One region of the Mesorhizobium sp. M8A.F.Ca.ET.208.01.1.1 genome, then DNA from elsewhere that is predicted to be linked to it. Evidence: predicted binding sites of a transcription regulator. Region 1 holds the regulator's gene; each other region holds the start of a gene.

Region 1 (5,911 bases):
TTGTCGGACATGGAACTCTCGGAAAACGTCTGAAGCTGGGTGCGGAGGGCGCGGACTTTCGCGCTTCGCGCGTTCATGTAGCATAGGGTGTCGAGGGCGCAAGGGGCAGACCCGATGACTGGACGAGGCCGGGGCTCGGATCGGGGTGAGGGCGCCATTGTCGGCGTCAGCGAACGGTCCCTGTTTGCGACGCCTCCGGCGATCCCGCTGCCATCGCCGCTCGTGGCTGCGCCCGCAACCCAGCCGTTGCAAGCGGGCTTGCCGGCGCCAACTCCGTCTCCTGCCGCACGCAGGATCGTGCGCGCGCGCCGGCAAATCGGCCGGATATCCTTGCTTCGCCTGCGCCACGGCTTGGCCAAGGCGGCGGAGCTGGAACTTGACCGGGGCATCGCCTTCCTGCTGGTGCCGGTCTGCCTGGCGGTTGGGGCGATCGGCTACTTTTCGCTGGCGACCGAGCCCGATTTTGCAAAGCCTGTCGCGGTCATGGTGCTGGCGGCGACCTGTGCATTCGTCTCGCGTTCCTGGCCGAAAACCCATCTGTGTTTCATGGCAGTGCTGTTGTGCGCGCTGGGCCTGCTCGCGGCGAAGGTCGAAACATGGCGAGCAGGAACCCGGATGCTGGGTTCGGAAATCTCGACTCAATTGACCGGCCGCGTGGTCTCGCTCGAGGAGATGGAGAGCGGCCGTATCCGGTTGACCATGGACGTGATTTCGACCGCCCGGCCGAAATTGCGCTATGCGCCGGAAAGGGTCCGGCTTTCGGCACGCAAGATACCGCCGGAAATGACCGCTGGCTCGCTTATCACAGGCTACGCCAAACTGCTGCCGCCGACCGGTCCGGTGCGGCCGGACAGCTACGACTTCTCCTTCGACAGCTATTTCGCAGGCATCGGCGGCAGCGGCTTCTTTCTCGGCAATCCAACGGTTGTCGCTACCGACGATGGTGAGATGTCGCTGCCAGCCCGTCTTTTTTCAAGCATCGAAAACGCCCGCGAAGCCATCGCCGACCACATCAGGGGCAGCATCGGCGGCGCCGAAGGCGAGATCGCGGCGGCGCTGATCGTCGGCGTGCGCGCCGGCATTCCCGATGAAATCAACGAAGCGATGCGGCGTACCGGCATCTATCACATCATTTCCATTTCGGGACTGCATATGGCGCTGGTCGCCGGCACCATCATGGGTCTGTTGCGCGGTGCCTTCGCGCTGTTTCCAGACTTTTCCGCGCGCCGGCCGGTGAAGAAATATGCGGCCGCCGCCGCACTTTTCTCGATCGCCGCCTATCTCGTCATTTCCGGTGTCGTCGTTGCGGCCGAACGCAGCTTCATCATGCTGGCGGTGATGCTGATTGCCGTCTTGTTCGATCGCGCGGCGCTCACCATGCGCAACCTGGCCATCTCGGCGATCGCCGTTATCCTGGTTTCCCCGCACGAGGTCGTCGGCCCGAGCTTCCAGATGTCGTTCGCGGCAACCGCGGCCCTTGTTGGCGCCTATGCCGGCTGGGCGGACCACCGCGCTGGTAAGACGAGGCCACCGTCGCCAAAGCGGTCACTACCCGGGTTCCTGACGCGAAAATTCCTGCTGGCGACAGGTGGATTGGCCATGACCTCCATCATTGCCGGCAGCGCGACGGCGCTGTTTGCCATCTGGCATTTCCAGCGTGTATCGCCGCTCAGCCTGTTCGCCAATCTGGCCGTCATGCCGATCGTGTCGGTGGTCGTCATGCCTTTTGCGGTCCTCAGTTCGCTGGCGATGCCCTTCGGCGCCGACGGCCCGTTTCTCTACGTGATGGGCAAAGGCCTGACAGCGATGATCGCCGTATCGTCATGGATATCGGAGCGCTCGCCGATCGATGGGGTAGGTCTGATCTCGCAGCAATCCGTGCTGCTGGTGGCCGTCGCGCTGGTCATCGCGACGATGGCGACGACCTGGCTGCGGCTCGCGGCACTGCCATTCGCACTTGCCGGTCTGTTGACTGTGTCGGACATACGCACGCCCGATGTGCTGATCTCGGAAGACGCACGGCTGGTCGCACTGCCGATCGGCAATGGCGAACTGGCCGTCAACCGGGAACGTCCGAACGAATTCGCGGCCGACAACTGGAAACGCGCTCTGGTCTCCGAAACAATCGTCAAACCGGAAATGTTCGACAAGGCGGACGGGCAATTCGATATTGCCGCTCCCACCGACCTGCCGCAGGGATCGCCGTTCTATTGCCGCGAAGGCCTTTGCCTTGCCAGGCACCCTTCCGGCGCGATCGTCGCCTATGTCGAGGATCGCAAGAACACCTGGAAAGCCTGCGCCTTCGCCGACCTGATCGTCGTCAATGACGCGACCGCCTATGACGCCTGCCACAATCCGCTGGTTGTCGTCGTCACGAAACGGCAGCTCGCCCGCAAGGGAAGTGCTGCCGTCTTCTTCGATCCCCAGTCGGCCACAACCCCGGCTGTGATCGAATTCGCTGTCGACGGACCATACCGGCCCTGGCACGAGCAGCGAAAATTCTCACGCGAGGCGAGGGGGCTGCCGCCCTATAAAAAGCCAGACAAGTCCGATGGCAAACCGGCTCAGTAGCGCCTGATCAGCCCGACCAGCTTGCCTTGTACCTTGACTCTGTCCGGCCCGAAAATGCGCGTTTCGTAGGCTGGATTGGCGGCTTCGAGCGCGATCGAGGCGCCTTTACGGCGGAACCGCTTCAGCGTCGCTTCCTCCTCGTCGACCAGCGCCACGATGATTTCGCCCGGACTTGCCGTGTTGGCATTGCGGATGATGACCGTGTCGCCGTCGAAGATACCAGCCTCGATCATCGAGTCACCCTTGACCTCCAGCGCATAGTGCTCGCCGCCCATGATCATATCCGGCGGCACCGAGATCGAATGCGTCTGATGCTGGATGGCATCGATCGGCACACCGGCGGCGATACGGCCCATGACCGGGATGGACACGGCTGAAACCACATCGTCGTCATTGCCGGCCGCGGGCAGACGCGAAGGCGCCGTCGCCGGCTTGAGCTGGCGGCCAAGATTGTTTTGACCAAGGCTGCCCTGGATGACGCTGGGCGAAAATTTCTTTGCCGCGTTCAGGCCGGGCGCGATCGAATCCGGCAGCCGCAGCACCTCCAGCGCGCGCGCCCGATTGGGTAGCCGGCGAATGAAGCCGCGTTCCTCCAGCGCCGTGATCAGGCGATGAATCCCGGATTTGGAGGCAAGATCGAGCGCTTCCTTCATCTCGTCGAAGGAGGGCGGTATCCCGCTTTCCTTGAGCCGTTCGTGGATGAACATCAGCAGTTCATGTTGCTTGCGTGTCAGCATGGCGGCCCCCAAGGCATTGAACGAAGGTCTGAACCAGAATCGAAAAAACAAACCCAGAACAAACACTATCTGTTCCAGTTGTGTTCCGCAACCGTTTAAAGTTTAATGAATTTGTTAAGGCTGCGGATGTTTTTTGTCCGCTACGGCGGGCAGAAGCCGACCTTTTCCGCCATCGGCAGGCCCATTGAAATCGTTATGGTTAATGGCCTGTGGCCCATCCGCTCCCGAGTTTGGCGTCAGCCGTTCGGAAGGCTTTCCCCGGGCGGATTGTATAATTTATCGGTCCATTATTCGCGGAACGAAACGAAACCAAAACGCCAACGACTGGCAGCTTCGGGGCAGCGATGGACCCAGGCGTCCGGCCCCACTCCGACCAACGCGTGCGAATAGGTGTCGCGGAAGCGCCGGAGTCATCCCGAACCAGCTTTCAAGCTGCCGGCGCGGGCGGCGTATTTGGTCGCGCCGCTGTCTTCGCTGTGGACATAGACGTGCAGGGTGTAGCCGATATGGGCCACCATCAGCGCCTTGGCCCGCTCGACGTCACGATCGAGTGCCGCTTCCATGATCGCGGTATGGTGTTCGATCGCAATCGCTTCGCGCAGCGCCTCCATCGCCTCTTCGTAGCCATCCTTGAGGCCGGCCGCGGCCCGCAATGTCGGCGCCAGACCAAGAAAGCGATGATGCCGGCGCAATTGATCCGAGATCGTCGAGCGGAAACGCAACAGCCAATCGCATGTGGCGGCACTCAGCAGCGCCGCATGGAAAGCCTCGTGATTCTCGTCCCATTTGTCGACCGCCGCATCCGACGGATCGTCGACGGCGGTCTTGCAACGGGAGAGCCGGTAGTGGGCGGTGACCACGGCATCTTCCCATTCCTTGCCGCCTTTCTCCATCGATTCGAGGAACAGGGGGATCTCGACCACCATCCTGGCGCGCGCCAGGTCCTCCAGTTCGGCCCGCGACACCCGAGCCACGGTAAAACCGCGATTGCTGATGGCGGTGACCAGGCGTTCGGCCTCAAGCCGCGACAAGGCTTCGCGCAATGGCGTCCAGCCGACTCCATAGGTGCCGCGCAGTGCACTCAGTTTGAGCGGGGCGCCGGGCATGAGGCGCGTGGTCAGGATATCGCGCCGCAACAGCTGATAGGCTGCCTCCGTCTTTGTGGAGCTCGTTTGATCCTGCATCGCGGTCCATCCGTCGTCTGGCAGGGAAAATTATATATGATGTAGGGGCATGGCAAGAATTATATATAATGTTTGACACAAGCCGGCGGACTGACCATGATCGTTTGCAGTAGCCGCGCTGCAAGCGGCGCTGATCAAATCTGGGAGGAAATGATGTTGAAGTCGAAATCCGCTTGGTTGTCGGGTTTGTTCATGGCTAGCGCGTTGATGGTGAGCGCCGGCAGTGCCGCCGCCGACCAGATACGCATCGGCATTGCCAATTTCGGCGAGCACCCCCAGCTCAATGCCGCCATAGCCGGCTTCAAGAAGGCGCTGACGGACAATGGCTTCGTCGAGGGCAAGGACGTCGTCTATACGGAAAGCCATACCAATTTCGATGCATCGCTGGTGCCGCAGATGATCGCCAAGCTGCAGGCGGAGCAGCCCAAGCTGATCTACACCATCACCACGCCGGTCTCGCAGATCGCCAAGAAGGCGCTCGCCGGTTCCGGCATTCCAATCGTCTTTGCCGCGGTCACCGATCCAGTGGCGGCCAAGCTGGTGCCGTCGTGGGATTCAGGTGACGAAGGCATGACCGGCGCCAGCGATCTGCAGGACGTCGCCGCGGTGATGGCCTTCACCAAGAAGCTGCTGCCGAACGCCAAGCGCTTCGGCGTGCCTTACAATCCGGGCGAGGCCAATGACGTTGCCTTGGTCGAAAAGATCAAGGCGGCGGCGCCCGCCGCTGGTTTCGAGGTGGTGGAGGTCGGCATCGACAACGTCAATGACATCCAGCAACGTATCGCTTCGCTCGCCGGCAAGGCCGACGTCATCTACGGCCCGGCCTCGAACCTGATCCAGCCGGCGATCGCCGCTGTCTCCGCCGCCGCCCGCCAGGCCGGTATCCCGGTCGTCAACTCCGATGACAGCGCGGTCCGCAACGGCACTGTGCCGGCGAGCTTCGCGGTCAATTACACGCAGGTTGGCATCAACGCCGGCGACATCGCCGCAGAGATACTCAAGGGCAAGGATCCCAAGACGATCGCGCCGTCGCGCCCGGCCTACAAGGATCACATGGCAACGATTTCCCGCAAGGCGATGGCCGCGTTCGGCATCGAGATACCGGCCTCGATGGCAGATTGCGGCTGCATCGTCGACTGACATCAGGCTGCATGAAGGTGACGGCGCGGGCGCCGTCACTTTTCATGTCAGGGAGGAACGATGCTCGAGATCCGATCCGCGCGCAAAGTATTCTACAGGGGCCAGGCCGACGAGAAGATCGCGCTGGACGGCCTCAGCCTGTCATTGGCGACTGGCGAGTTCGGCATCGTCATCGGCTCCAACGGGGCGGGCAAGAGCAGCATGCTCAACGCCATTTCCGGCGCTCTGATCCTCGATACCGGCAAGATCCTGATCAACGGCGCCGACGTGACAAATATG
Region 2 (5,911 bases), on a different contig from region 1:
CCAATTTCGGCGTGACGTCGATTTTCTGGGATCGGATTTTCGGCACCGCGCGGCTTTGACGTGGGGCTGCCGGGGCAATGAGAAACGCCGGGCCTGAAATCTAGGCCGAGCGATCTGGCCAGAACAACCAGATGAGCGCGGCGGCCATCAGAACCCAAATTCCAACGATGAATGCGAGACCGCCGCGGCTGGCCGGCCTGGATCGGCGAATGGCTTCCGCGCGAAACTCAGCCATCAAAGCGGCGGGGATCAACTTCACCGCAAGCAGGATGCCGAGCGGTACGATGATCAGATCGTCCAAATATCCGAGGACGGGAATGAAATCGGGTATCAGATCGATAGGACTGAGCGCGTAGGCGGCGACCACGCCGGCGGCAACCTTGGCGTACCAGGGAACGCGGGGATCGCGGGCGGCCAGCCACAAGGCGACCACATCGCGCTTGATGGCCCTTGCCCATTGCTTTGCCTTGTCAAGGATGGTCACACTGCAACCCTCTTTTATTAGATCTCGACAGTCGGCGCCGCCGCTCCCTTCGCTTCGATCATTGCAACCATTTTCGCGATCTGCAAACTGCCCCGCTAGCCAATTTCGCCTCTTCTTGACAAGCGGTGCCTGCCGGATGCTAGTTGCCGCCAGACGCCTGGGTGTGGGGGAATTGCCGTGAGGAAGACCTATCAAAAGCCGGTGCTGGTGAAGCGCGAGCTGCTGTCGGCCGTGACCGCGGCGCCGCCTGGTTCGGCACGTTGATCCGCAAGGCGTGAGCGACGGGAGGGCTTCTCCGCTCACAGTTCCTTTTCCGCCAACTCCCTGAATTCGTCCGGCACCGAACGGGCCGCCTCCAACGCCACCGTGCCGTAGCCGACAGCCTGTTTGCCGAAGCGCTCGCGGATCTTGTCGACGGCGCGGTCGGCGCCGAAACGGGCGAGGCCCTTTCGGCTGCCGGGGCGGCGCTTTTCGTCGGCAAGGCCGAGCGGCAGGTCGAGCTGCAACTCGGCGCTCTCTTCCAGATGCGAGACCGAGATCGCCAGCAGCGAGATGGTTTTCTCCAGTGGATGCTCGGCGAGCACGCCGCGCACCAGGTCGCCGGCGATCTCGGCCAGCATCACGGTCGCCGAAATCGGCTGGTCCAGCGTGATCGAGCGGGTGACGGCGCTGAGATCGGCGAAGCGCACGCGCACCGTCACCGTGCGGCCGGGACGGTTCTTGGCGCGCAGCCGACTGGCGACGCGGTCGGCCAGATGCAGCAGTGTCGGCACGATCACCCGCGCCACGGCCGGCTTTTGCCCAAGCGCCGATTGCGCGCCGGCCGAATGCGCCCGGCGCTTCGTCTCCAGCTTGCGCGGGTCGCGGTTCCACGCCAGGGCCGCGAGCTTGTCGCCGGCGGCCGGGCCGAGCAGCCGCGTCAGCGCGCCGCTGTGGGTGCGGGCCAGTTCGCCGATGGTCTCGACGCCGATCTCGGCCAGCCGCGCCCTGGTTGCCGGCCCGACGCCCCACATCAGCGAGACCGGCAAATCGTGCAGGAAGGCAAGCTCGGTACCGGGGTCGACCACCACCAGCCCGTCGGGCTTGGCGACCTGCGAGGCGATCTTGGCCAAGTGCTTGGTGCGCGCCACGCCGATCGAGATCGGCAGGCCGAGTTCTGCCCGCACACGGCGGCGGATCGCCATGGCGATCTCTCGCGGCGAGCCGAACAGATGCGTGCAGCCGGCGACATCGGCAAAGGCCTCGTCGATGGAGATGCGCTCGACCACCGGCGTGAAATCGTCGAGCACCTTGATCGCCGCGTCGCCCAGCCGTTGGTAGTGGCTGAAATTGCCGCCGACGAAGATCAATTGCGGGCAAAGCTCGCGCGCCTTGCGCCCCGGCATGCCGCCGCGCACGCCGAAGGCGCGCGCCTCATAGGAGGCGGCGAGCACCACGCCGCCGCCGACAGCGATCGGCTTGCCGCGCAGCGTGGGGTCGAGCAACTGCTCGACCGAGGCATAGAAGGCGTCGAGATCGGCATGCAGGATGGTGGCCGTCGTTTCCATCCTGTTCCGCTCATCCGCGATTGCTGATAGACCGGAACATATAGAGAACAAAAGCGGACCAATGTCAATCGGGAGGCAGGTTGTGGAGGCATCTCGTTGGGGAGTGTGACCTAGTTCAAATGCTTCGACTGGCTACCCAGGCGGCAGTGCTGCCCTCATTGCCCTGCCGGGCATTTCTCCCCGTATAGTGACGGGGAGAAAGGGCGGCGGCTCCGCCGGCGACCCGCGGCGCCGACTTTCAAGGAAGCTGCTTCGCCCTTAGAACAGCGCTCCCGCCTACACCATATGCTCTGCCCGCAGTGCCACCTTCATCCGTTCCAGCGCCGGCTCGCCGCCGGCAGCCAGTTCCTCGGCGATACGGGCCAGCTTGTCATCGGCCTTGCGATGCTTGCTGCCCCAGGCGCCGAGCGTGGCAAGCACCGGCAAGAGGTCGATACCGGCCTCGGTCAGCCGGTAGATTGCCTTCAATCCGTGGCTCGGGTCGTCGCTGCGGGTAAGGATGCCTTCGTCCTGCAGTGCCTGCAGCCGCTCGGCCAGCGTGCGCGAGGAAATGCCTTCATCGGATTGCAGGAACTCGCGAAAATGCTTTTTGCCGGCGAAGATCAGGTCGCGGATGATGAGCAGCGTCCAGCGATCGCCGAGCAGTTCCAGCGACAGGTTGATCGGGCAAGCGGATCGTTCGCGAGTCGACATCCCTATGGTTCCAATTTTAAATCACTTTACTATTGACATCATTTTGCCCGGCAGGTCAAATGGTTCCGAAAGTAAACCATACCTAGGCAAATCTGACGAGGACACCCGATGAAAAACCTCATCCTGCAGATGCAGATGTCGGTCGACGGTTTCGTCGGCGCCGATGCCGATCACCCGTGGCAGCTCTGGGAGTGGGGCGACGACAATGGTTGGGACGCCGAGCTGAAACAGGATTTCAACGCCGTGTTTGCCGGCATCGACACCATCCTGCTCAGCCGCAAAATGGCCGAGGAGGGCTACCTCACCCATTGGGGCAATGCGGCGAGGAAATATCCGGCCGATCCCTTCTATGCTTTCGCGCGGCGCATCGTCGAGGCGCGCAAGGTGGTGCCGAGCGACAGGCTCGAGGCCTCGCGTTGGGAGCGCACGACGGTGGTGAGCGGCGACCTGCCGCGCGAGGTCAACGCGCTGAAGGCGGGCGAGGGCGGCGACATGGCCGTCTTCGGCGGCGCCGGCTTTGCGTCGGCGCTGATCGCGGCCGGGCTGGTCGACGAGTTCCAGCTGTTCGTCAATCCTGCCGTGCTGGGCGCCGGCCGCCGTATCTTCGACGAGGGAGGGTTCCGAAACCTCCGGCTGCTCGGCGCGAAGGCCTATGCCTGCGGCATGGTGGTCAGCCGCTACGCGCCGGCGGGCTGATCCGGCGCATACTGGCCTCGCGCCGATAAAAAAGACGTTGGCCGGAATCCTTTGCCCGCTTCTCTTCGTCTTCAAGATGCGGTCGCCGAAAGGGCGGCCGCATCAATGCTGAATGGAGAGACAGACCATGATCCTGGTGACAGGCGCCACCGGCCTGAACGGCAAGGCAATCGTGCGCGAATTCGCGCGGCAGAAGCATGAGGTGCGGGCGCTGGTTCGCGATCTGGACCGGGCATCCGCGGCAGGGCTCGGCGGACTTGCCGGCATCGACCTGATCGAAGGCGATATGCGCCGGGCGGAGACGCTTGGCGCGGCACTCGACGGCATCGATCGCGTGCTGATGATTTCGACCGCCGCGCAAGACATGGTCGAGACGCAGTGCCGTTTCATCGACGCCTGCAAGCAGGCCGGCGTCACGCATGTGGTGAAGTTTTCCGGTGCCGAATCCAACATCGGCTATGACGCGACCAAGTTCCGCTTCACGCGCATGCATGAGGAGGTCGAGCGCTATCTGGAGGGAGCCGGCATGGCGTGGACTCATCTGCGCCCCAGCCAGTTCATGCAGGTCTATCTGCGCGACGCGCCGACCATCGCCGCGGAAGGCGCATTTTACCTCGCGCTCGGCGATACCGAACTGTCGCCGGTCGATGTCGAGGACATCGCCAAGATCGCCGTCCGGCTGCTGCGCGATGGCGGCCACGAAGGCGAGAGCCTCGACATGACCGGACCCGAGGCGCTGACCATGAGCGACATCGCGGCGCGGATTTCGCAAGGGATCGGCAAGCCGGTCCGCTATGTCGATGTCAGCCCGCAGGAGCGCCGGCGCAATCTGCTGGCCGCCGGCGTCCCTGCCGACTTCGCCGATGCGCTCGACGAGCAACTGGCGGAGCGGCGGCGGCGGCCGAAATCGCGGGTGCATCTGGCCACGCATGAGATGTTCGGCGTGCGGCCGACGCCGTTCGTCGAATTCGCCCGGCGGCATGCCGCGATGTTTGGCGGCTGAGCGCGTCCGCAAAAAAAAAAGCGCCCACCGCCGCGTATCCTTTTTGCCTGCCCGTACGTCTCTGCCTTCGAAGGTCGCGCCTTCCGCGATCCGCAACCCCAGGAGAATATCATGGCGAGCATCGAGAGCGAGGCAAACAGGAACCATTACGCGGCGATCGCGGCCAATGCGGGCAAGCTGACCAGCCCGCAAGCGATCATCGACCACAACGATGTCCATTGGACGGCGCTGACCGGCGAGCCGCGCGGCGTTGACTATATCGAGGTCGATGCCGGCGGCGTGCCGGCGATGTGGGTCGTGCCCAAGGGCGCCGACGAGCAGCGGGTGCTGTTTTATGCGCATGGCGGCGGCTTCATCGGCGGCTCGATCTACACCCACCGCAAGCTGGTCGGCCATCTCGCCAAGGCCGTCGGCTGCCGGGCGCTGGTCTACGATTATCCTCTGGCGCATCAGGCCAAGCATCCGGCCCAGCTCGAGGCGGCGATGGCAGCCTGGGACTGGCTTGTCGACCAGGGCTTCGACCCCCGGCGGATGGTGATCGCCGGCGACTCCTGCGGCGCGGTGCTGACCTATGGCGTCCTGCAGCGGCTGCGCGCGCAGGGGCGGCCGCTGCCCGTTGCCACGCTGATCATCTCCGGCTGGTTCGACATGGCGATGACCGCTGCCAGCTACGAGACTAACCGCGAAAAAGATCCGGCCTTCGCCAAGGCTGGCGTCGACTGGCTGGCGGCCAACTTCATCGGCGATGCCGATCGGCGCGATCCCGAGGTCAGCGCGCTCTACGCCGATCTCTCCGGCTTTCCACCCGTCTTCCTGCAGGCCGGCGCCGACGAGACGCTTGTCGACGAAAGCCGCATGTTCGCCGAGCGGGCGAGACAGGCAGGCGTCGAGACCCGGCTCGACGTCTTCGACGGCATGCTGCACTCCTTCCAGATGATGGCCGGGCGGGCGCCGGAAGCCGATGATGCCATTGCCCGCTTCGCTACCTGGGTACGGCCGAGACTGGGGCTGCCGGCAGCCGGTGAGAAGACCAGCGAAAGGGCGGCGTGAGCATGCGGCGCCTGATCGTGTCGAGTTTCGTCTCGCTGGATGGCGTCATCGAGGGACCCATGACATGGGCCTCGCCGTTCTTCGTCGGGGAGAATGTGGACCATGCCTTGCAGGCGCTTTCGAACGTCGAGTTCTTCCTGCTTGGCCGCGTCACCTACGAGATGTTCTTCGCACGCTGGCCAGACATCAGGGATAGCCCCTACATGGACCGCATCAACGGCCTGAAGAAGCTGGTCGCCTCGACGACTCTGAAGACGGTGTCGTGGAATGCCGCGCTGATAGAGGGCGATGTCGCCGGGGCGCTGGCGGCGCTGAAACGGCAGCCGGGCGGCGACATCCTGAAATATGGGGTGTCGCAGCTCGACCGCACCTTGCTTGGCGCGGGGCTGGTGGACGAGTATCATCTGTCGATCGTGCCGACATGGGTCGGGCACGGCA
Region 3 (5,911 bases), 330 kb from region 1:
ACTCGTCCAGGCGGTCATGGGTCAGGACGAAGCCGCCGGGATGCTGTGACAGATGACGGGGCGCGCCCATGAGCTGCCGCGCGAGATCTAGCGCCAGGCGCAGGCGGCGGTCGCCAAGATTGAGGTTGAGAGCTTCGACGTGCTTGGCTTCGACCCCTTCCGACCAGCCCCAAACCTGGCTCGATAGCGTCTTGATAAGGTCGTCGGTGAGGCCGAGCGCCTTGCCGACATCGCGCATCGCGCCCTTGGTTCCGTAGCGGATGACGGTCGAGCACAGCGCGGCGTGGTCGCGGCCATAGGTCTCGAACACCCACTGCATGACAATTTCGCGCCTGGCATGCTCAAAGTCGACGTCGATGTCCGGCGGTTCGCGACGCTCTTCGCTGACGAACCTTTCGAACAGCAGGTCGTTGCGACCGGGATCGATGGAGGTGATGCCGAGGACGTAGCACACGGCCGAATTGGCTGCCGATCCGCGTCCCTGACACAGGATGTCTTTGGATCTCGCAAAGCGGACGATGCTGTTTACGGTCAGGAAGTAGGGCGCATACTCAAGCTTCGCGATGAGGCGAAGCTCGTGTTCGAGCGAAGCCCGTACGCTGTCAGGCAACCCTTCAGGATAACGCGCCTCCGCGCCCTCCCTGGTCAGTTTTTCCAGCGTCTCCTGTGGGGTGAGCGTCGGGTCGTCGCGTTCCTCAGGATACTGATAGGCCAACTCCTTCAAATCGAAGCGGCAACGCGCGGCGATCTCGATCGAGCGAGCGACCGCCTCGGGATTGCGGGGGAAGAGCCGGTACATTTCCTCCGGCGGCTTGAGGTAGCGGTCGCCAAATTCACGGCGATCACCGAGCTCGTCGATGGTTATGCCGTGGCGGATGCACGTCACCACATCCTGGAGAATGCGCCGTGCCGGCTCGTGGTAGAGCACGTCGTTGGTAACGACGGCTGGCACCCGCATCTGCGTCGCCATGTTCGATAACTCGTGAACGCGCAGCTGATCGTTCGGCCGACGGCGAAGGGTCAGCGCCATGTAGGCCCGGTCACCGAAAGCGTCCCGGAGGCGTCGCAAATGGAGGCCGCAGGTTTCGTCGGCCTCGTCCGGCACGAGAATGGCGATCAGCCCGTCGCCGTAAGCGACAACATCCTCCCAGGTGAGAATGCACTTGGCCTTGCCGCCGCGCTTCTTGCCGAGGGAAAGCAGCCGGCAGAGCCGTCCATAGGCCGAGCGGTCGGTTGGATAGACCATGATCGACATGCCATCGGCGAGATCGAGGCGACAGCCGACGATCAGCCGCACGCCGGTCGCCTTGGCGGCCTCGAAGGCGCGTACGATGCCGGCAAGCGAGTTGCGGTCGACGATGGCCAGCGCTTCGATGCCTTGCGCAGCGGCCTGCGCGAATAATTCGTCGCAAGAGGACGCGCCCCTCAAGAAAGAGAAATGCGACGTCGCCTGCAGCTCGGCATAGCGCTGCGCGGTCATCCGAACACCCCATGCATGAACCAGCGCTGCGAGCCGGTGTTGGGGTCCTCGCCGTCGCCTGAGCGGAAAATCCAGTAGCGCTCGCCCGCATCGTCCTCGACCCTGAAATAGTCGCGAACTGCGGCCAGCTCGGCGTCGCGCCGCCACCATTCGCCGCGGATGCGCTCGGGGCCATCGGCGCGTCGGACGCGGCGACGGATACCGCGCCAGGTGAAGGAAACGGGCGGGTGGTCTGGGAGAAGCGCGACGGTGTCGATCAACTCGGGAGGCGCCAGCAGCCGCGAGGGCCGCGGCCAGCGGCTTGGCCAGGTCGCTCCTGTTTCCGGAGCCATCGGCGCAATCCGGCAGACCGAGCGCTCCGGCACCTCGGTTGCGACGGGCGCAGCACGATAGAGGCTTCGCTCGCCCACGCGGTTGATAAGGGTGTCGACCAGGTCAGAGACATCCGGAACCCCTTCATCGACCATAACGGTCAGGGTCTGCTTCTCGGCGAGAGGTTCGGCCAGAGTCGCGGTCAGGCTGAGGGTCTCGATGCCGAAGCCTGGCTCAATGGTTTCGATCTTGTCGGTAAGCAGCCGGGACAGGCGTTTGACGTCGCGCACGGGCAGCGCCGTTCCGACGCGGATGGCCTGTTTCAGCTTGTCGACGCGATGGCAGATGAAGTCGAGCCGTTTGGCCCCGAGACCTTTTGCCTCAAGCTCAGCGCAGAGCTGGACGACCAGTTTGCCGATGTAGCGAGCGATGGTTTCAGCCGCGCTGATCGGCTCAGCGAAATTCCGTTTCACCTCGATCAACTCGTCTGGCCGCACGGGCTCGATGGGCTCACTGAGCATACCGAGCGCCTGATCGATGCGACGGCCGAGCTGCGGGCCGAAGCGCAGCGTAAACGGCGCGCGCGGTTGCGCGAGGAGATCTCCAATCCGCTCGAAGCCGAGGATCTGCAGCCCGGAGACGGTTTCGGTCGGCAGTCGCAGGGCTGCGAGCGGCAGCCCTGCGAGGACGGATGCGCCGTGGCCGATGGGGGCCACCAGGACCGGCCGGGCATCAAAGCGCGCCAAGGCGTGAGCCGCACCCCAAGTGTCGGCGATCGCGGCCCGGGCGCGCACGCCTGATGCCGCGAGCCTGTCGATCAAGCCCGCGAGCATGACCTCTTCGCCGCCATGGAGATGGTCTGCGCCGGTGGAATCGATCACGAGCCCGTCGCCGGCGTCGGCAGCGACGATCGGCGCATACCGCTGAAGCACCCAGAGCGCGAGCCGGTCGAGAGCATCTGCATCGCCGGCCGCGTCATGATCATGAACGATAAGGTCGGGCACGATGACACGCGCCTGCGTGGCGGGCATTCCTACGCGCACGCCGGCTCGATGGGCCGCAGCGTCCGCCGCCAGCACCACCTGCTTTCTCCCGTCACGGCCTATCAGAGCGAGCGGTGCCTCAGCCGGAGGCGCCGCGCCGCCAGCCTTCCGCCTGTGCCGGTCGACGGACCAGCTCGGCAGGAACAGCGAGACGACCCGAGTCATCACATGCCTCCACTTCAAAATCTCCGCTTTCGCCCGCGCGGGCCCGAATCAGTTCCAGCAGCCAACGGTGTCGGCCGACGCCTGGCACCGGCAGCACTGCCGACGGCATGACCGAGACGCGCCATCGCGTTGAAGCGGCCGTGGGCTGGCCGAAATCGGCTGCTTCGGTTTGTCGCCGCCAGCGCCGTAGGGCGAGGCCGATCGTGCCACTTTCTTCGGCGCAAAGCTGAAGCCGCCGGGACGCGGTCATGTCGAGCCTTGCGACTTCGCCGACCACGGCTCCGAGGCCGCCATGCCGCAAACCTTCCTCAATGCAGGCGAGCACGGTCTTGTCGTTGCCGGCCTCGACGTAGATGACCCGGTCGGGGGGCAGGCCTGCCTGGGCCAGCGCTGGTGCGAACAGGTCCGGGCGAGTGATAACCCAGAGCACCTTGCCCTTGGTGCGGGCGGCAACGCCGGCTGCAAACAGGGCGGCGGCAGCGCCGTCGATAGCGCCGTTACCGCCGCCTGCGATTTCGTGCAGCGCGCCGAGTGCTAGGCCACCGCCTGGCAGGCGCGAGTCGACCTCGGCGATTCCGAATGGGAGCACCGATTTTGCGCGCCGGCTTCGGCCTTTGATCTTTTCGATCTGAGCGCGCAACAACTCTATGGCGGGCTCGGGCCGCAACTTCTTTGTCGACCTCCAGGGACGGGTTCAACATCATGTTCGCTATTTGTTCTTCTTTCGACAGCCAGAGTCAAGGTGGATCTCGATGCGTGCTTACCTGAACTCTCGCAAAACGTGGACTTCGCGGAGGCGTGGGAACGCCGTGCCCGCGATCGGTGCCTTGTTTTGCGGGATCGCACAGTGTTACGCTGTCACTGTGACAGAGTGATAGGATATACGTGGATCAATCCGCAGCAGTCAGGCGCATCGCGCAGGAACTCAACGACGGTGAAGCCAGTGGCCGCAGCGCCCGGCTTGCCCGGTTGACCGGATCGAGCGCCGTAACTGTTCGCTCCTGGGGAGCGGCCGGAGCGAGCGAGGGGCGGAAAAGGGCGATGAGCCCGACGGCTCGTCGGTTGCTGTTCGTCTTACTCGTGCTTCACCGATCTGGTCACGACCTTGATCGCCTGCGCGCTGACGCGCGGAGGCTAGAGAACGAATTTCTTGACGAGGACGATGATGCCTAAGAGGGGAGTCTCGGGAGCTCAGCCGACTGAGGTGGACGCGCGACCTGAGCGGAGGTTTACGCGAGTAACCGCCCTTGTTGTCGCGATCGAGAACTATCGAAAGCCGCCCAAGGGCGAGCCGTTGCCATCCGTCGATTTCGCACATGCCGACGGGGACGCCTTCGCTGACGTTATCAAGAGAATCTATGCCGATCTACCGGACGAGGACGTGTCGGTACATGTCCTTAAGGACACCGATGCCAGTCTGACGGCTTTGCGAGACGATCTGAAGTACACGATCAAGACTCTCGCTGATGATGAGCTCTTCATCTTCTACTATGCTGGACATGGGTTTCACGGTGCTGGCGGCAACCGCCTCAGTACCTACGATACCAACCGCCACACCGTCGAGGATACGTCGCTGTCGATGCGCGACGATCTTCTGGAACCGCTGATGGATAGCGAGTGCCGTCAGGCGCTGGTGTTTGTCGATGCGTGCGCAGAGAGATTCAGCGGTGTCGTCAGATCGCGCGATGTTATCACCAATCTCGATGCTGATGAGGTCAGGGAGTTTCTCGACAGCGGGTGGTACCTCGGCGTCTTCTTGTCATGCTCGCCGGGCGAAAAGTCATATCCCGCGGCAACGCTAAAACACGGCATTTGGACGCACTTCCTGCTTGAAGCGATGGAAGGTCGGGCGCCGAAAGCCTTGACGCGCGATCGCTGGCTGACCGACTTCGGATTGCGCGATTATCTTCAAAAGGAAGTTCCGGGGTTCATCACGCGCCAAATGCAGGTGCGAGGTACTCAAACGCCTCAAGCGATTCTCTCGGGAAGCAGCAGCTTCCAGATTCGCCATATTCCGAAACCGCCCACCGTGCCGGCCGATGCGGCGTTGGCGGGCATCTCGCTGCGCAACAACAGCGAGTTTCTGGAAGGCACGGAAACGGGAGAGATCCGCCGGCTTCCTGGGTTTACGCGAACCAAAAAGCACACCGTGCCGACCGAAATAAGCGAGTCAGTGGAATCGTGGTGCCAGCGTCTGCTCACCGAGCGCGTCGCGGAAGAGTTACAGGAGCTCTACGAGTCCGCGCGCAAGGCGCTCAACGCGCGGCGGAAGGACGTCCAGAAGGCCGGCGATGGTGGTGGCGGTGACCTGGACACGGCGGCCTTCCGTTATTCGATCGAGACGGGCCAGAACCCTGATGACCCCGCAGAGTATATCATCCGGCGTCGACTGGAGCTGCGCGATGGCTGGGACGCGCATCGCGCCGCGATCGACGAAATATTCGGCAATGAGTTCGACCGCTTGGTAATAGAGTTCGAGCGGATGGACGACACGTTCGACGCATTGGTTGAAAAGCTTGAAGACATCCAGGAAAGCCAGGGTGGTGAGGTCCACGACGACGATCGGACCAAACGAGCGACGTACGACAGAGACGGCGTGACGTTTACTTTCGATCTGAGTAAGCGACGTCTAGAAATTTCGTTCGGTCGATCGGGCACGCTCGAACTCGTCGATGCTGCGCAAAAATTCCAACTAGGCACGAGCCGAGCAAGCCCAATGCTGGCGGCGCCGACCAGGCAAGCCGTGTCTGCATCTTCACCTGCACCCGTTCGCCGCGATGCACGAGGTCGGTAAATCCGCCGAGCCGATCAGATTTGATGGAGACGGACCTCACACCCACCATTGGTGAGAAGTGTCTGGAGCCGTGCGGCCCGGCTTTTCGGGACAGCAATCGCGAGCAGGCGCTCGGCC

The links. Region 1 encodes LexA, which represses DNA repair genes until DNA is damaged. Its sites were predicted from a motif close to TGTTCNNNNTGTGTTCNG; they were not measured.
Region 2: a site for LexA is predicted at 2,064-2,081, ahead of dinB (DNA polymerase IV). Genes of this name have one in related genera too.
Region 3: a site for LexA is predicted at 3,704-3,721, ahead of EN851_RS03205 (ImuA family protein). Genes of this name have one in related genera too.

The regions. Positions count from the first base shown of each region.
Region 1 covers NZ_SRUT01000001.1:981,876-987,786, forward strand. Annotated here, with positions in the region: gene gltX (glutamate--tRNA ligase) at 1-11, opposite strand, end outside; gene EN851_RS04825 (ComEC/Rec2 family competence protein) at 115-2,571, shown strand; gene lexA (transcriptional repressor LexA) at 2,565-3,308, opposite strand; gene EN851_RS04835 (GntR family transcriptional regulator) at 3,719-4,492, opposite strand; gene EN851_RS04840 (ABC transporter substrate-binding protein) at 4,646-5,632, shown strand; gene EN851_RS04845 (ABC transporter ATP-binding protein) at 5,693-5,911, shown strand, end outside.
Region 2 covers NZ_SRUT01000011.1:52,273-58,183, reverse strand. Annotated here, with positions in the region: gene EN851_RS30450 (sterol desaturase family protein) at 1-59, shown strand, start outside; gene EN851_RS30445 (YkvA family protein) at 101-484, opposite strand; gene dinB (DNA polymerase IV) at 784-2,031, opposite strand; gene EN851_RS30435 (helix-turn-helix domain-containing protein) at 2,308-2,724, opposite strand; gene EN851_RS30430 (dihydrofolate reductase family protein) at 2,833-3,420, shown strand; gene EN851_RS30425 (SDR family oxidoreductase) at 3,548-4,423, shown strand; gene EN851_RS30420 (alpha/beta hydrolase) at 4,535-5,473, shown strand; gene EN851_RS30415 (dihydrofolate reductase family protein) at 5,476-5,911, shown strand, end outside.
Region 3 covers NZ_SRUT01000001.1:656,644-662,554, forward strand. Annotated here, with positions in the region: gene EN851_RS03195 (error-prone DNA polymerase) at 1-1,480, opposite strand, end outside; gene EN851_RS03200 (DNA polymerase Y family protein) at 1,477-3,000, opposite strand; gene EN851_RS03205 (ImuA family protein) at 2,915-3,667, opposite strand; gene EN851_RS03210 (caspase family protein) at 4,205-5,794, shown strand; gene EN851_RS03215 (ATP-dependent helicase) at 5,809-5,911, opposite strand, start outside.